Regions from separate parts of the Colwellia sp. MB02u-14 genome, predicted to be linked through region 2. Evidence: predicted binding sites of a transcription regulator. Region 2 holds the regulator's gene; each other region holds the start of a gene.
What was found. Region 2 encodes LexA, which represses DNA repair genes until DNA is damaged. Its sites were predicted from a motif close to TACTGTATNNNNATACAGTA; they were not measured.

Region 1 (4,296 bases), on a different contig from region 2:
TCAAGTTTTGCCATGTGGCCTGGAGCCGCGGTTAGTGGTTGGTACTTTGCTCACCCAGAATCAAAATACTTTGCGGTCGCTAAAGTCGCTAAAGACCAAGTGATTAATTATGCTACTCGCAAAGGGATGACATTGCCACAAGCAGAGCGTTGGCTGTCAGCTAACTTGGATTATGAACCTGAGTAATTAATAGAGCCATTATCATTTAGTTTATACGGCAACGGCCTTAAATCTCTGTAAAGTAGCTTTAAGGCCGTTGTTCATTTGACTACTGAATGTTAAACGACGAGATGACCTGTGTTGCGTATTAAAAGGTTCTTTCAATAAACCAATAAATAGCGATAACGGCAATAAGCGCACTTAACGGTATCACCACGTATTGTCTATATTGAGGTTTTTTAGCAAACCAGCGCGTCGCTAATAAAGCCAAGGCAACGACCATTATTTGACCCAACTCAACGCCAATATTAAATGAAATTAAGCTACTGACATACTCACTCTTGGGTAAGCCCAGTTCAACAAGTACTGCTGCAAACCCTAAACCGTGCAGTAAACCAAAAGCAAAAATAATGGATAAGCGCCACTTTGTCAGTTTGTGATAAAAAATATTCTCAATAGCCACGTAAGCAATTGATAAGGCAATAAGCGGCTCTACAATGCTGCTAGGTAGGTTGATAATACCAAATATACCTAAAGCTAGCGTAATGGTATGGGCAAGAGTAAAGGCACTTACCTGCCAGAGCAGTGTTGATGTCTTCGTGGCTAATAAAAATAGCGCGAGCACAAAAAGAATATGATCAAGCCCTTGCGGCAGAATATGTACAAACCCCTGATAGATATACTCAACAATATTAAGCAGCTTAATTTCGGCTGTTGAAAGTTTACGTACGCCACCCTTGATATCATCAATAGAAAAGTGATGGCTGTTCTGGCCGGATAGCACTAAAGATTTCTCTGAACGGCTGACTGTTAATAAGACATCCCCTAAGATGGGCGAAAATATCAAGGCTGCGTTGTTACTTTTTTGTGGCAATTGACCCTGCGACAATAGCTTAATGGTTTTAGTCGGTGAGTTAGCGCGGAGTCTTGCTTTTAATTCAAATACCGTTAGCCCTGAAAAAGGGGCAACAAGCACACTTTCTTCATCAATAATAAAAGCGCTTTGTTGATTTATTATTTGCAATATTTTTGAGAGTAATTGCTTTGTTTCAATTAAAGAGAGGTTTTTTAGATGATTAATTAAATCTGTCTCATCTACTGATGATTTTTGATGACTTTTAATGACATGTAAAACATCAATATCGATACTAAGTTGGTAGTTATTCTCTACAAGTAATTTAAGCTCTGCTTGGTTAACTTCATTGGTGTGAGCATTCACTAGTGCAGGTGATAAAAGTAGTAATAGGGCAAAAGTTGTTTGTAAAAGGCGCGTAATCATAAAAGTAATATCAGCTAGTCATTGATAAAAAATAAAGCGACAAATTAACGTATTTAGCATGAAATTAACAGTGGTCAAATTATTATTTCAGTATTGAACTATTAACTTAAAAGCTTATACTGTATTTACATACAGTTTGGGTTGCCCATAGCGATAATACGCTATATTTTTTCACAACGAAATAAGGGACTTTTGATAAACATGATTACTATAATTAAAACATGACTCAAAGCCGAAAAATAATACATATAGATATGGACTGTTTCTATGCAGCGGTTGAAATGCGAGACAATGAGTCTTTACGTAATGTGCCACTTGCGGTCGGTGGTACAGGGCCCCGAAGCGTCTTATGTACGTGTAATTACCAAGCAAGAAAATTTGGTGTTCGCTCTGCAATGCCAACAATTAAGGCGATGCAACTTTGCCCTGAGCTAGTTATTGTTTCAGGCAGAATGGCTGTTTACCAAGAAGTTTCTGCACAAATAAGGGCGATATTTCAACGTTACACTCAGTTGATTGAACCATTGTCGCTTGATGAAGCCTTTCTAGATGTTACCGGTAACAAAGCGTTTAACGGCAGTGCGACGCTCATTGCGGAGCAAATACGTCGTGATATTTTTAATGAACTCAACCTAACCGCCTCGGCAGGTGTTGCCCCTAATAAATTTATCGCTAAAATTGCCAGTGATGAAAACAAACCTAATGGTCAATGTGTTGTTACGCCCGCAGACGTTAGTGGTTTCGTTGAAAATTTACCGTTGAAAAAAATCCCGGGTATTGGCCCTAAAACCGCACAAAAGTTATTGGGTTACGGCTTTTCGTCATGTGCAGATATACGAGCAAGTGCTGTCGCCGTATTAACACCTATTGTCGGCAAGTTTGCGCCTGCATTGTATCAACGTAGTTTTGGTATTGATCATCGCCAATTAGAAACCGACAGAGTAAGAAAATCATTAGCGATAGAAACCACTTTTTCTCAAGACTTGTCTTGTGAAAAAGAGTGCGAAAGTGCCGTTGAACTTCTATACCAGAAGCTTTTATTACGGTTAGAAAAGCATCAGCACATGATGATAAGCAAACAAGGTGTAAAGCTTAAGTTTAATGATTTTACGCAAACGACAGTAGAACAGCAGAGCCAGCGTTGTGATGAAAGCACATTTAAGCAACTACTCGTTAAAGCGCTTTTACGCAGTCAATCTAGGGGGATTCGTTTAATTGGCTTAACGTTAGGTTTTGCTCATCATGATGTGAAAGAAATAAAACAACTGTCTCTGAGTTGGTAAGTAATAGATAAAATAGTGAATGTAGCTTAAGTAAGTGCTTACTTGCTACGCATCGATTTTTTATTTTTCTGCTTATTTTTTTTTGATTATTTCTTTAATCGCTAATTCTAACCGTGGATCGGTACTATTTGAACTGGTTGATTTGAAAACAACTTGTCCACTTCGATTGATAAAAAATGTTGTTGGTGTACCTTTTACGTCATATAACTTGGCAACTTTTTCACCTTCAACACCGGTAATAAATTGATAACCTCGTTGAGTAATCGAGTCTTGTGGTTTTGCTCCTTCATCTTCACTAAAACTAATAGCAACAATCTCAATGCCGGTATTTTTATACTTTTCAGTTAGCTCAACTAATTTAGGCTGCAATTTTTTACAATAAGGGCACCATGTCGCCCAAAAGTGCAAAATCACTGGTTTTCCCTGATAGTCAGCTAAAGAAATACTTGTACCCGCTTGAGTTAATAGTATCCAAGTGGGTGCTTTGGCACTTATGTCGTCATTTGCTTGAGCATTAAAAGTAAACAAGCTGATCAGTATAATAAAAATCGATAAAGCTGTTTTCATGAATAAACCTTTCGTATTAAATGATGAGTTATCTTAATAACTTTTTATTAGACCGCTATAAGTTGAAATACTTTTCAATTTTTATTAAAAAAAAGCCTATCGCAATGGATAGGCTTTATGAGATTTTAGCGTCAATCAAGGATTAACTTAAAAGTATTATAAACCTAAAACTTTTTTACCTTGCTTAAACGTAATATCAACTGGAATATTAGCGGCTTCAATGCGAGCTAAGTCTTCGGCTAAATTAGCTTTTATAACACCACTTTTTGCAACAAGTGCTGCAACACTGTCATAATCGCCATTACCTTGTAAGGTTAAAATTAATTCAGATAACGAATCAATAGCTGCTGTCATTTTATCTATATTGACAGAATATAAACCTTCTGCGTTACGGGTAAATGCCTCTTGTTCGGCGAAATAATTAAAGCGTACCATATTTGCTTTACCATGAGCAGACGACGCGCCAAAGCGTACTGAACGGAAAATACCCGCTAAGAAGGTTGTGTAATAATCTTGCAAAGTGCCTTCTTCAATGACGCCTTTAATCAATAATTGACGGATCATATAAAGGCCAAGAATATCAGCTTTACCTTCTTCTAATGCTGAGGCGAGTTCCTTTAATGATTCTCTTACCGTACCTTTATTATTAATGGTGTTTTTAATACCTAAACCGTGAGCAACTTCATGAAACATAGTATTAGCAAAGAAAGCGGTGAATGTTACATTTTCTCGCTGTTCAGGCACAATGAGCGTGCTTGCTATAGGGAGCATGATAGTATCAAATTTAGCCTGCATCGCATTTTTAAGCTGTAAACGACGCGTTCCTTTCTCTAATTGCACTACTTCGTCATTGGGCAGATTAATTGCAATTGTTTTGCTACCCGCATTCGAATGCCCTGCATAGTAAATAACGTCGTAGGCATTTAAGTCTGCATCTGAGCCCGGAATTTCTTTCTTATATGCTTTCTTAACAGGTAAGCCTTTTTGCAACTCTGGTAAATACTCAGC
Region 2 (4,296 bases):
AGTACCGCACTGAGCCTTCGTTCAAGTTACAAGGAAGCTATCGCAATATGAATAAGATGGCGGAAAAAGTAGTACCGGTTATGACCGAAGAGGAAGTCGAGCAGCTTATCGCCGATCATTATCGTGGTGAAGCGCAAACACTCACCATAGGCGCTGAAGAAAATTTACTTAAATTAGCCGAGCTGCGCAACAATCAAACCAGTGAAGAAAAAGTGCGTTGGCAACAAATTAAGGCAGATTTTGTTCGTTATCAAAGCTTGGGTGATAGTGATAACCCGATTGCGGCTGTTGCTAGCCAAATATCGTTATTGCAAAAAGGGCTCAATCAAATAGGAGAAGCTTTGTTAGAGCCTAAATCTGCAGCGTTAGATAGCTTGAATGAAACGCTTGCCAGTCTTAAACTGCAAGTGAATATTGAAAAACCAGATGATTCAGCATTAGCTGAAACTTTGGCGTTATTTAGTGAAAATATGGCGTCTTTTTTAACGCCGCTGGTTAACGCGTTACAAAGTAATAAAAATGTCGATTTGGCGATGATCGATACTTTAAAAACATTGAACCTGACTACTGAAAAATCAGTAAAAAGTTCTGAGACCCATATTCAAAAAATTAGTCGAGAACTCGCTTCAGGAAAACAAAATAGCGATGAGCTTTCTGCGGACGAGTACTAGCTAACATCGGCTATGCTAAACGAGAAAATAGTTGCCAGTAGTAAAGATAAACCAGGAAGATGCCTTGTTACCTTTAGACAAACCACAACATATTGGTTTGTTGTTAGCGATGCGTCTTTGGGAGTTACCTCAGTGTAAAGCACTGCGCAGAAATTAATATTTATTGCCAAACCGAGAACACATAACGTTATACTCCCTATAAACGTATAACTGCATGCTAATGGAAGATGTTTAAAGTTATTAGCCCTTTTAATATGATACTAAAATTGTGTTTTAAAAAATATTATCTCGCTTCTTTTCAGAAATGAATAAAGCGTCAATAATTAACGTTCAACATAAAAAATGATGGAGCGCAGCTATGAATGAAAAAATTGCAGCACTTAAGTCAGACCTAGCGCTACTTAAAGAACAATTTAGTAAAAAAATTACTGATGCAGAAATTCGTTTAAAAAATATGATTGAACAAGACAGCCTAGATACTTCGGTTGAACGTGGCTATAAAATTCAAGCTTCTTTTGAAGAGCCAGCAGATTCTTTAGCTAATGGTGAATGTGTAATTTTACTGCATGGGCTTGCACGTTCGGCTAACTCCATGAAAGCTATTGAAAAACGACTATTGACAGAAGGTTATTTTGTGATAAATATCAACTACCCTTCTAGAGATTATTCGATAGAAGAGTTGGCTGAAAAAGTGATTTCTAAAGCGCTATTAATTTGTGAAAGTCGTCAAGTTAACTTTGTTACCCATTCAATGGGCGGTATATTAGTTCGCCAATATTTAAGTATGCACAAAATACCTAATTTAAATAAAGTCGTGATGCTGGGTCCACCAAACAAAGGCAGTGAAGTTGTTGATAAACTAAAAAATACACCTGGTTTTAGTTTCATCAATGGTGATGCGGGTATGCAATTAGGTACCGGCGAATTTAGTATCCCTAGTAATCTTGGCAATGCTAATTTTGATTTGGGTGTTATTGCCGGTAATCAAAGTATTAATTGGATATTATCAACACTTATTCCTGATAAAGATGATGGTAAAGTTTCGGTTGCTAGTACCAAACTTGATGGTATGAATGATCACATTGAAATGGAAACAACCCATCCGTTTATGATGAAAAATGAAAAAGTGATTGAGCAAGTTATTCATTATTTAAAATCAGGTAGTTTTCAAAAATAATTATCCCAGAAAGCTTGCCTTTAATAACGACCTGTATATACTCACAGTAACAACTGTGTAAATTTACAGGCTCCCTATGCTAAATGAAATCAGCGAATTACGCCCTCTAACGAACCGACAACAACAAGTTTTTGATCTGATCAAAGACAAAATAAGCGATACGGGTATGCCACCAACACGTGCTGAAATAGCCAAGTTTTTTGGCTTTAAATCAGCAAATGCAGCAGAGGAACATTTAAAAGCTTTGGCTAAAAAAGGCTATATAGAAATGTTGCCAGGTACTTCTCGCGGCATTCGTTTGACTGAGAAGTTAATGGAAGAAGCCGGTTTACCTTTAATCGGCAGAGTGGCTGCAGGTGAACCTATTTTAGCTGCAGAGCATGTTGAAGATCATTACAAAGTTGATGGTAATTTGTTCCACCCAGCCGCTGATTACTTATTGAGAGTTAATGGCGAAAGCATGAAAAATATCGGCATACTTGATGGTGACTTGTTAGCTGTTCATCAAACGACCGATGTACAGAATGGCCAAGTAATTGTTGCTCGTGTCGAAGAAAATGTTACGGTTAAACGTTATAAACGAGAAGGTAACATCGTTTACTTACATGCTGAAAATGATGACTTCTCTCCTATAAAAGTCGATTTGTCTGATCAAGAGTTTAATATTGAAGGGTTGGCTGTTGGCGTTATTCGCTCGGCAGACTGGATGTAATTAAGTTAACCTATCCTATCCAATAAACTTGGTGGTAACTAAGTCAATTTATCTAACAAATATAGTATTAATTACGTCAAACTGCTCGGCAAACTTTAGTGTATAAAATAGGCTAAAGTTTGCTTTTCTAACCTTTCGTATTCTTTTCATGCAAACCTTTCTCTTTACTAAGAATAATTTTCATTCTAAAGCCCATTCAAACAACTTTATCTTTCTCTGATTAAAAAACAACCAAGATCAATTTTTGCAATATGCGTATTTATACTCAGCTGTTTATTTTTAATACTACGGCTACAGCCCTTTGTTATTAGGCTTTTATCTGTATTAGAGTTGATACTCTATTGTTTTTATTGGTTTTTATTTTAAAATAGCTCGATTTTTAAATTGACCCAGATCAACTTTTAAGTAATTCTAGTTTGGAATGTGTACAAATATAAATATAAGACGATGTTGTTGACGCTAACTGGTTGATAACAAAATTGCTAAGAAAATAATAAAAATCCGTACTAAAGGATGTGTTTTGTCCTAGGTATCAAGTTTTAAACTTTTATAGGGTGAAGGAGATGTCGTGTGAAAAGACGTAACCTAGGTTGGCTGTTGTTGGGGAGTGTTCTTTCCAGTTCAGCTTGGGCAGATATGCAATTAAATCTGACCAAGGGTGTAACAGAAGTAAGTAGAGATGTTTACGATCTACATATGCTCGCAATGTATATATGTGTAGCAATCGGTGTGGTTGTTTTTGGTGCTATGTTTTGGTCAATGGTTTTCCACCGAAAATCCAAAGGGGCTAAATCAGCAGATTTTCATGAAAGTACAAAAGTAGAGATTCTCTGGACAGCAATTCCCATTGTCATTCTTATCGCTATGGCTGTACCAGCAACGAAAACACTGATCGAAATGGAAAATAACGACGATTCTGACGTTACCATTCAGATCACAGGTTCTCAGTGGAAGTGGCATTATAAATATTTTGATCAAGATATTGAGTTCTACTCCGTTTTATCTACGCCAAGACCACAGTATGAAACACAAGAAGGTAAACACCTTAGTGTTGATGCCGGCGACAAAGTCAAAGGTGAAAATTATTTACTCGAGGTTGATAAACACCTTGTCATTCCAGTTAATAAGAAAGTACGATTTTTAATCACTTCTGACGATGTTATTCATGCTTGGTGGGTACCTGCTTTTGCAGTAAAGCAAGATGCTAACCCAGGATTTATTAATGAAGCATGGACAAAAGTTGACGAGCCTGGGATATACCGAGGTCAGTGTGCTGAGCTTTGTGGTAAAGATCACGGTTTTATGCCTATTGTTGTCGAAGTAAAGTCTGAAGCTGATTATGCTCTTTGGCTCGATGAGCAACACGAAATTAATGCGCAAGCTGCTGCTGCTGAGAAAGCGTCTCTTAACGCTTCCGCATCAATGGATGAACTGATGACTTTGGGTGAAACTACCTATGTTGCCTACTGTGCTGCCTGTCATCAAGTTTCTGGTGCTGGTCTACCTCCAGCATTTCCTGCACTTAAAGGAAGCTCTGTTGCTACGGGTAGTATTGCTGCGCATATTGATATTGTACTCAATGGTAAAGCGGGTTCAGGTATGCAAGCTTATGATAAGCAGTTAAGTATGAAGCAAATTGCTGCAGTTGTGACCTATGAGCGTAATGCTTGGGGTAACAATACCGGCGATGCCGTACAAGCCGCTGATGTTAAAAGTTTTGCTAATGATTCAGGCAA
Region 3 (4,296 bases), on a different contig from region 2:
CTAAATGGCACATCGACTTGGGCTACTGATAACCTATTGTTATCTGCCAGCGATTGACCACATAGAGAGGCAAACATAATAAAGGCAAACGAAAGAAATCGACAACAATCAAACTTCATGACACATCCGTGATCAATGATATTTTTATATCTGTTACATAATTTAACTTTAGCATAACCATTTTTTTAAAACGAGTTAAAGCAATTTATTTGCATGAGCATTAATATAGTAAACGATAACGCTGCAAATTAATCATTGTAGAGTTTGTTAAAATCGCTTAATTTGAAACCTTGCAGGTATTGCTCGCCAACCTTTATTACTGGCACAGATCTAAAGTTTGCTCGGCGAAACTCTTTTTGTCCCGCCGCCGTTTTTACATTACATAAACGATATGAAATGTTATTTTTTTCAAAGTACGTTTTCGCCACAACACAATGCGGACAGTTGCTCATACTATATAAAACAATTTTTTTCACGAGGTTAAATTCCTTTATGGTTGATGCAAAGGGTTATTATCAATAACACGATTTTTGAAAGCATACTCTTGATACGTTTTTTGACTACTGTACTTGCAAGTTTACATCAATTGACCTTAAAAAAAACACTCACAATTAATGCTCAGGTAGTTTTACTTGTTCGTCATACCCCATTCTCTTTATAAAGGGGTAAGTATTACAGACACTTTAATTATCGTACCACCAATAATAGGGGGAGTGGCCACTTATCATTAGCGAGTTATAAATCTTTCAGTTATGATAAAAGTACCGGTAAAACGTTAACCAATAGAAAGAGTAATAGACATGGAAGTAAACCAAATAAACAAGAGTTCACCTTTAATAAAAACGTTTGTTTGGAGTAGAAAAATTCGCTTATTTCATTGGTTAAATGTCTTGTCAGTATTACTGCTTATTGTTATTGGCACTATTATTTATTTTAGTAAAGATTTAGGCGTTTCTACTGAAGGTAAAGTCCTCCTGAAAACAATTCATGTTTGGATTGGTTACATTTTTTCAGCAAATTTAATTTTTAGAATTATCCTAGGTTTTGTGGGTAAAGGCTTTGAACGTTGGGGGCAAACACTGCCTTTTAGTAACGTATTTAAGAAAGAGCTCGCTGATTTTAAGCATGATAAAAATAAAATCTTTAAAGGTCATAGTCCACTTGGAAAACTGATGGTTGGTGCATTCATGATAAGCTTGTCTGTGCAAATGTTTTCTGGTTTAGTCATTGCTGGTACCGATATTTATTACCCGCCGTTTGGCCAATATTTTGCTAGCAGTATTGCTCAAGATAAAAGCCAGATGACATTAATTAAACCTTACAGTAAAGAAAATATTGATGCTAATGCGTACAAAGAAATGCGTAGCTTTAGAAAACCATTTATAACGGCACACGTTTATAGTTTTTACATTTTATTGCTCTTGATCCCACTACATATTTTAGCCGTATTCTTTGCTGAGCGACGTGAGAAACATTCTATTGTTTCTGCAATGATCCATGGTTATAAGTATTTACCAAAAGATAAATGATCTCCTTGAGCTTCGCTAAATAGCGAAGCTCAAATTTAGCCATTAGGTGCAATAGGCATAACATATTAATGATGTTGATTTCACTCATAAAAATAAGCTGCCATACCACTGACGAGCGCCATCAAATAAGCACTATGATCACTGCTACAATTGTTATTAAATTGTCTCTGCATCATTAGCATACTCCTCAAGTTTTAAGGACAGTATCTCTCTAAAAGGTAATACACGGTTAAAGAATAAAACAAACGCTGTATAAAAAACCAGTTATTGTGCTAAGCTTATTTTAGTGGACAGTGTTGACCCATGGAAAATCTATTGAAACTATATATCGCCGAAAAACCAAGCTTAGGACGCGCAATTGCCGCAGCCCTACCCAAACCTCACAAAAGTCAAAAAGGCTATATTGAGCTTGGCAATGGTGACGTGGTCAGCTGGTGTATTGGTCATATCCTTGAGCAAGCAGATCCCGAAGTTTATAACGATGACTTTAAGAAATGGCGAATGGATCACTTACCTATTATTCCTGAGCAATGGCAGTTAACGCCAAAAGCACAAACACGTTCACAACTTTCCGTACTACGTAAGTTGGTTAAGAGTGCAAGCGAAATTATTCATGCTGGCGATCCCGACAGAGAAGGTCAATTACTGGTTGATGAAGTTATTGATTTTTTAAAGGTCTCTAAAACTAAAAAACAGCAAGTTAAACGCTTATTAATCAGCGACTTAAACTTACCTGCTGTAAAAAGGTCGCTCAACGCATTAAAAAGTAACCAAGATTTCATGCCTTTATCTATTTCAGCACTGGCTCGTTCTCGAGCTGATTGGTTATACGGTATAAATCTGACTCGGGCTTATACCTTACAAGGACAAAAAGCAGGTTTTAATGGTGTACTTTCAGTGGGTCGAGTACAAACACCACTGCTAGGTTTAGTCGTAGAAAAAGATCGTCAAATAGCACACTTTATTCCTCATGATTATTTCGATGTTTATGCAGATATAATTACACCTGCCGGTGAGAAATTCATCGCTAAATGGCAGCCTAGTGATGCTTGTGCACCCTACATGGATGACAATAAAAAAATTATTAACAAAGCACTCGCAGAAAACGTGGTTGGCCGTATCGCAGAAAAACCCGCAAAGGTGACCTTAGTCACCGAACAAGATAAAAAACAATTTGCCGCACTTCCCTATAATTTGTCTTCATTACAAATTGATGCCGCCAAACAGTTTTCTATGAACGCAAAGCTAGTACTTGATGTTTGTCAGGCCTTGTATGAAAAACATAAATTGATTACCTATCCGAGATCCGACTCTAGATACTTACCCGTCGAACATCATCAGCAAGCGAGCTCTATTATTAAAATATTAGCTGACTCAAAAAACAAATACGCGGAATTTGCTAAAGGTGCTGACTGTAACATTCAAAGTAAGGCTTGGAATAACAGTAAAGTAAGTGCTCACCACGCCATTATTCCAACAGAAAAGTCAACCAATAATATTGCACTTAATTCTTTTGAAATAAACATTTATCAGTTAATTGTTCGCCAATATCTTGCACAGTTTTATCCTCCTTATTGCTACCAACAAACGCAAGTAGAACTTGATATAGCCCAAGGAAAATTCACAGTAAATGCAAAGGTACCACAGCAACTAGGTTGGAAAGTAATGTTCCAATCAAGCAAAACAAAAAACAACCTGTCGTCTAATAGCGAACAAGACGTATATTCAGAACAACTTTTACCTAAATTAAATAAGGGTGAAACTCTACATTGTGAACAAGGTTTAATTGCAGAGAAGGTGACACAAGCACCAAAAGCTTACAACGATGCAACACTACTCAGTGCGATGACAGGTATTGCTCGTTTCGTTCAAAATACAGAAATTAAAAAAATTCTTAAAGATACTGATGGCTTAGGAACAGAAGCGACTCGAGCGGGTATTATTGATTTACTTTTTAAACGCGGTTTTTTACAGCGTATAGGAAAGAATATAACGGCTACAGATATTGGCACATCACTAATAAACGCTTTACCTAAAATGGCTACAACACCAGATATGACCGCACAATGGGAAGCAACACTTACTGATATTAGTGAACGAAAAAGTAACTATCAAAATTTTATTATGCCGTTAACAGCAACGTTAAAGAGTATGGTGGCTGAAGCTGGGCAGCAATCTTTTGATCAACTGCCAAAGGTACCTTTTAAACGCAAAACTAAAAGGAAACCTCGCTTTAAAAAGGCAGGATAATTTCTCTACTATATTTATACTTTCACAGCAAAGCTCCTGTGAAAGTATAAAGAGGGTGGCTAATTAAGAATACCCGTTAATATTAGTACCGAAATCACGGCCAAACATAACAATAGCGTACGCTTTGCTAATCTCACTAATAAACAAGGCTCGGCAGTACAATCATCAGCGTCGACCATAAAGTCTTCAGATTTTTGCGCCACACTGATCAGTATTTGATTAGGTTGTTTATTGATATCAAAAAAGTTTTCTAGCCATACTGCTATTGCTTTAGAGAAGTGTCCTACTAGCATGTAACCAAAAGCCACAAGGCGAACCGGTAACCAATCCACCCAAAATAATATATCTTTTAATAATGGCGTTTTATTTTTTTCAATAAAATCTATTGGTGTAGCTTCGGCTTTACTTTCGACATTTACATTAATATCAGCTTCATCACTTTCAGTATCTACACTCTCTTCTTTCGTCACGTTTTCGAATATTTCAGGCGATTCATTCATGGTAACCAATAAACGAT

Region 1: dinB (DNA polymerase IV) is a predicted target of LexA. The motif match lies at 1,556-1,575, and genes of this name have one in related genera.
Region 3: H4J52_RS11530 (DNA topoisomerase III) is a predicted target of LexA. The motif match lies at 1,776-1,795, and genes of this name have one in related genera.

What each region holds. Positions count from the first base shown of each region.
Region 1 is NZ_JACGUX010000063.1:26,496-30,791, reverse strand. Features, by position in the region: gene metH (methionine synthase) at 1-186, shown strand, start outside; gene H4J52_RS06700 (HupE/UreJ family protein) at 308-1,438, opposite strand; gene dinB (DNA polymerase IV) at 1,660-2,721, shown strand; gene H4J52_RS06690 (peroxiredoxin) at 2,794-3,288, opposite strand; gene H4J52_RS06685 (dipeptidyl-peptidase 3 family protein) at 3,445-4,296, opposite strand, start outside.
Region 2 is NZ_JACGUX010000085.1:159,535-163,830, reverse strand. Features, by position in the region: gene H4J52_RS15945 (DNA repair ATPase) at 1-671, shown strand, start outside; gene H4J52_RS20130 (hypothetical protein) at 703-828, shown strand; gene H4J52_RS15940 (alpha/beta fold hydrolase) at 1,030-1,848, shown strand; gene lexA (transcriptional repressor LexA) at 1,925-2,560, shown strand; gene coxB (cytochrome c oxidase subunit II) at 3,131-4,296, shown strand, end outside.
Region 3 is NZ_JACGUX010000079.1:263,771-268,066, forward strand. Features, by position in the region: gene H4J52_RS11515 (diguanylate cyclase) at 1-119, opposite strand, end outside; gene H4J52_RS11520 (glutaredoxin family protein) at 249-476, opposite strand; gene H4J52_RS11525 (cytochrome b/b6 domain-containing protein) at 801-1,529, shown strand; gene H4J52_RS11530 (DNA topoisomerase III) at 1,845-3,779, shown strand; gene ampE (beta-lactamase regulator AmpE) at 3,839-4,296, opposite strand, start outside.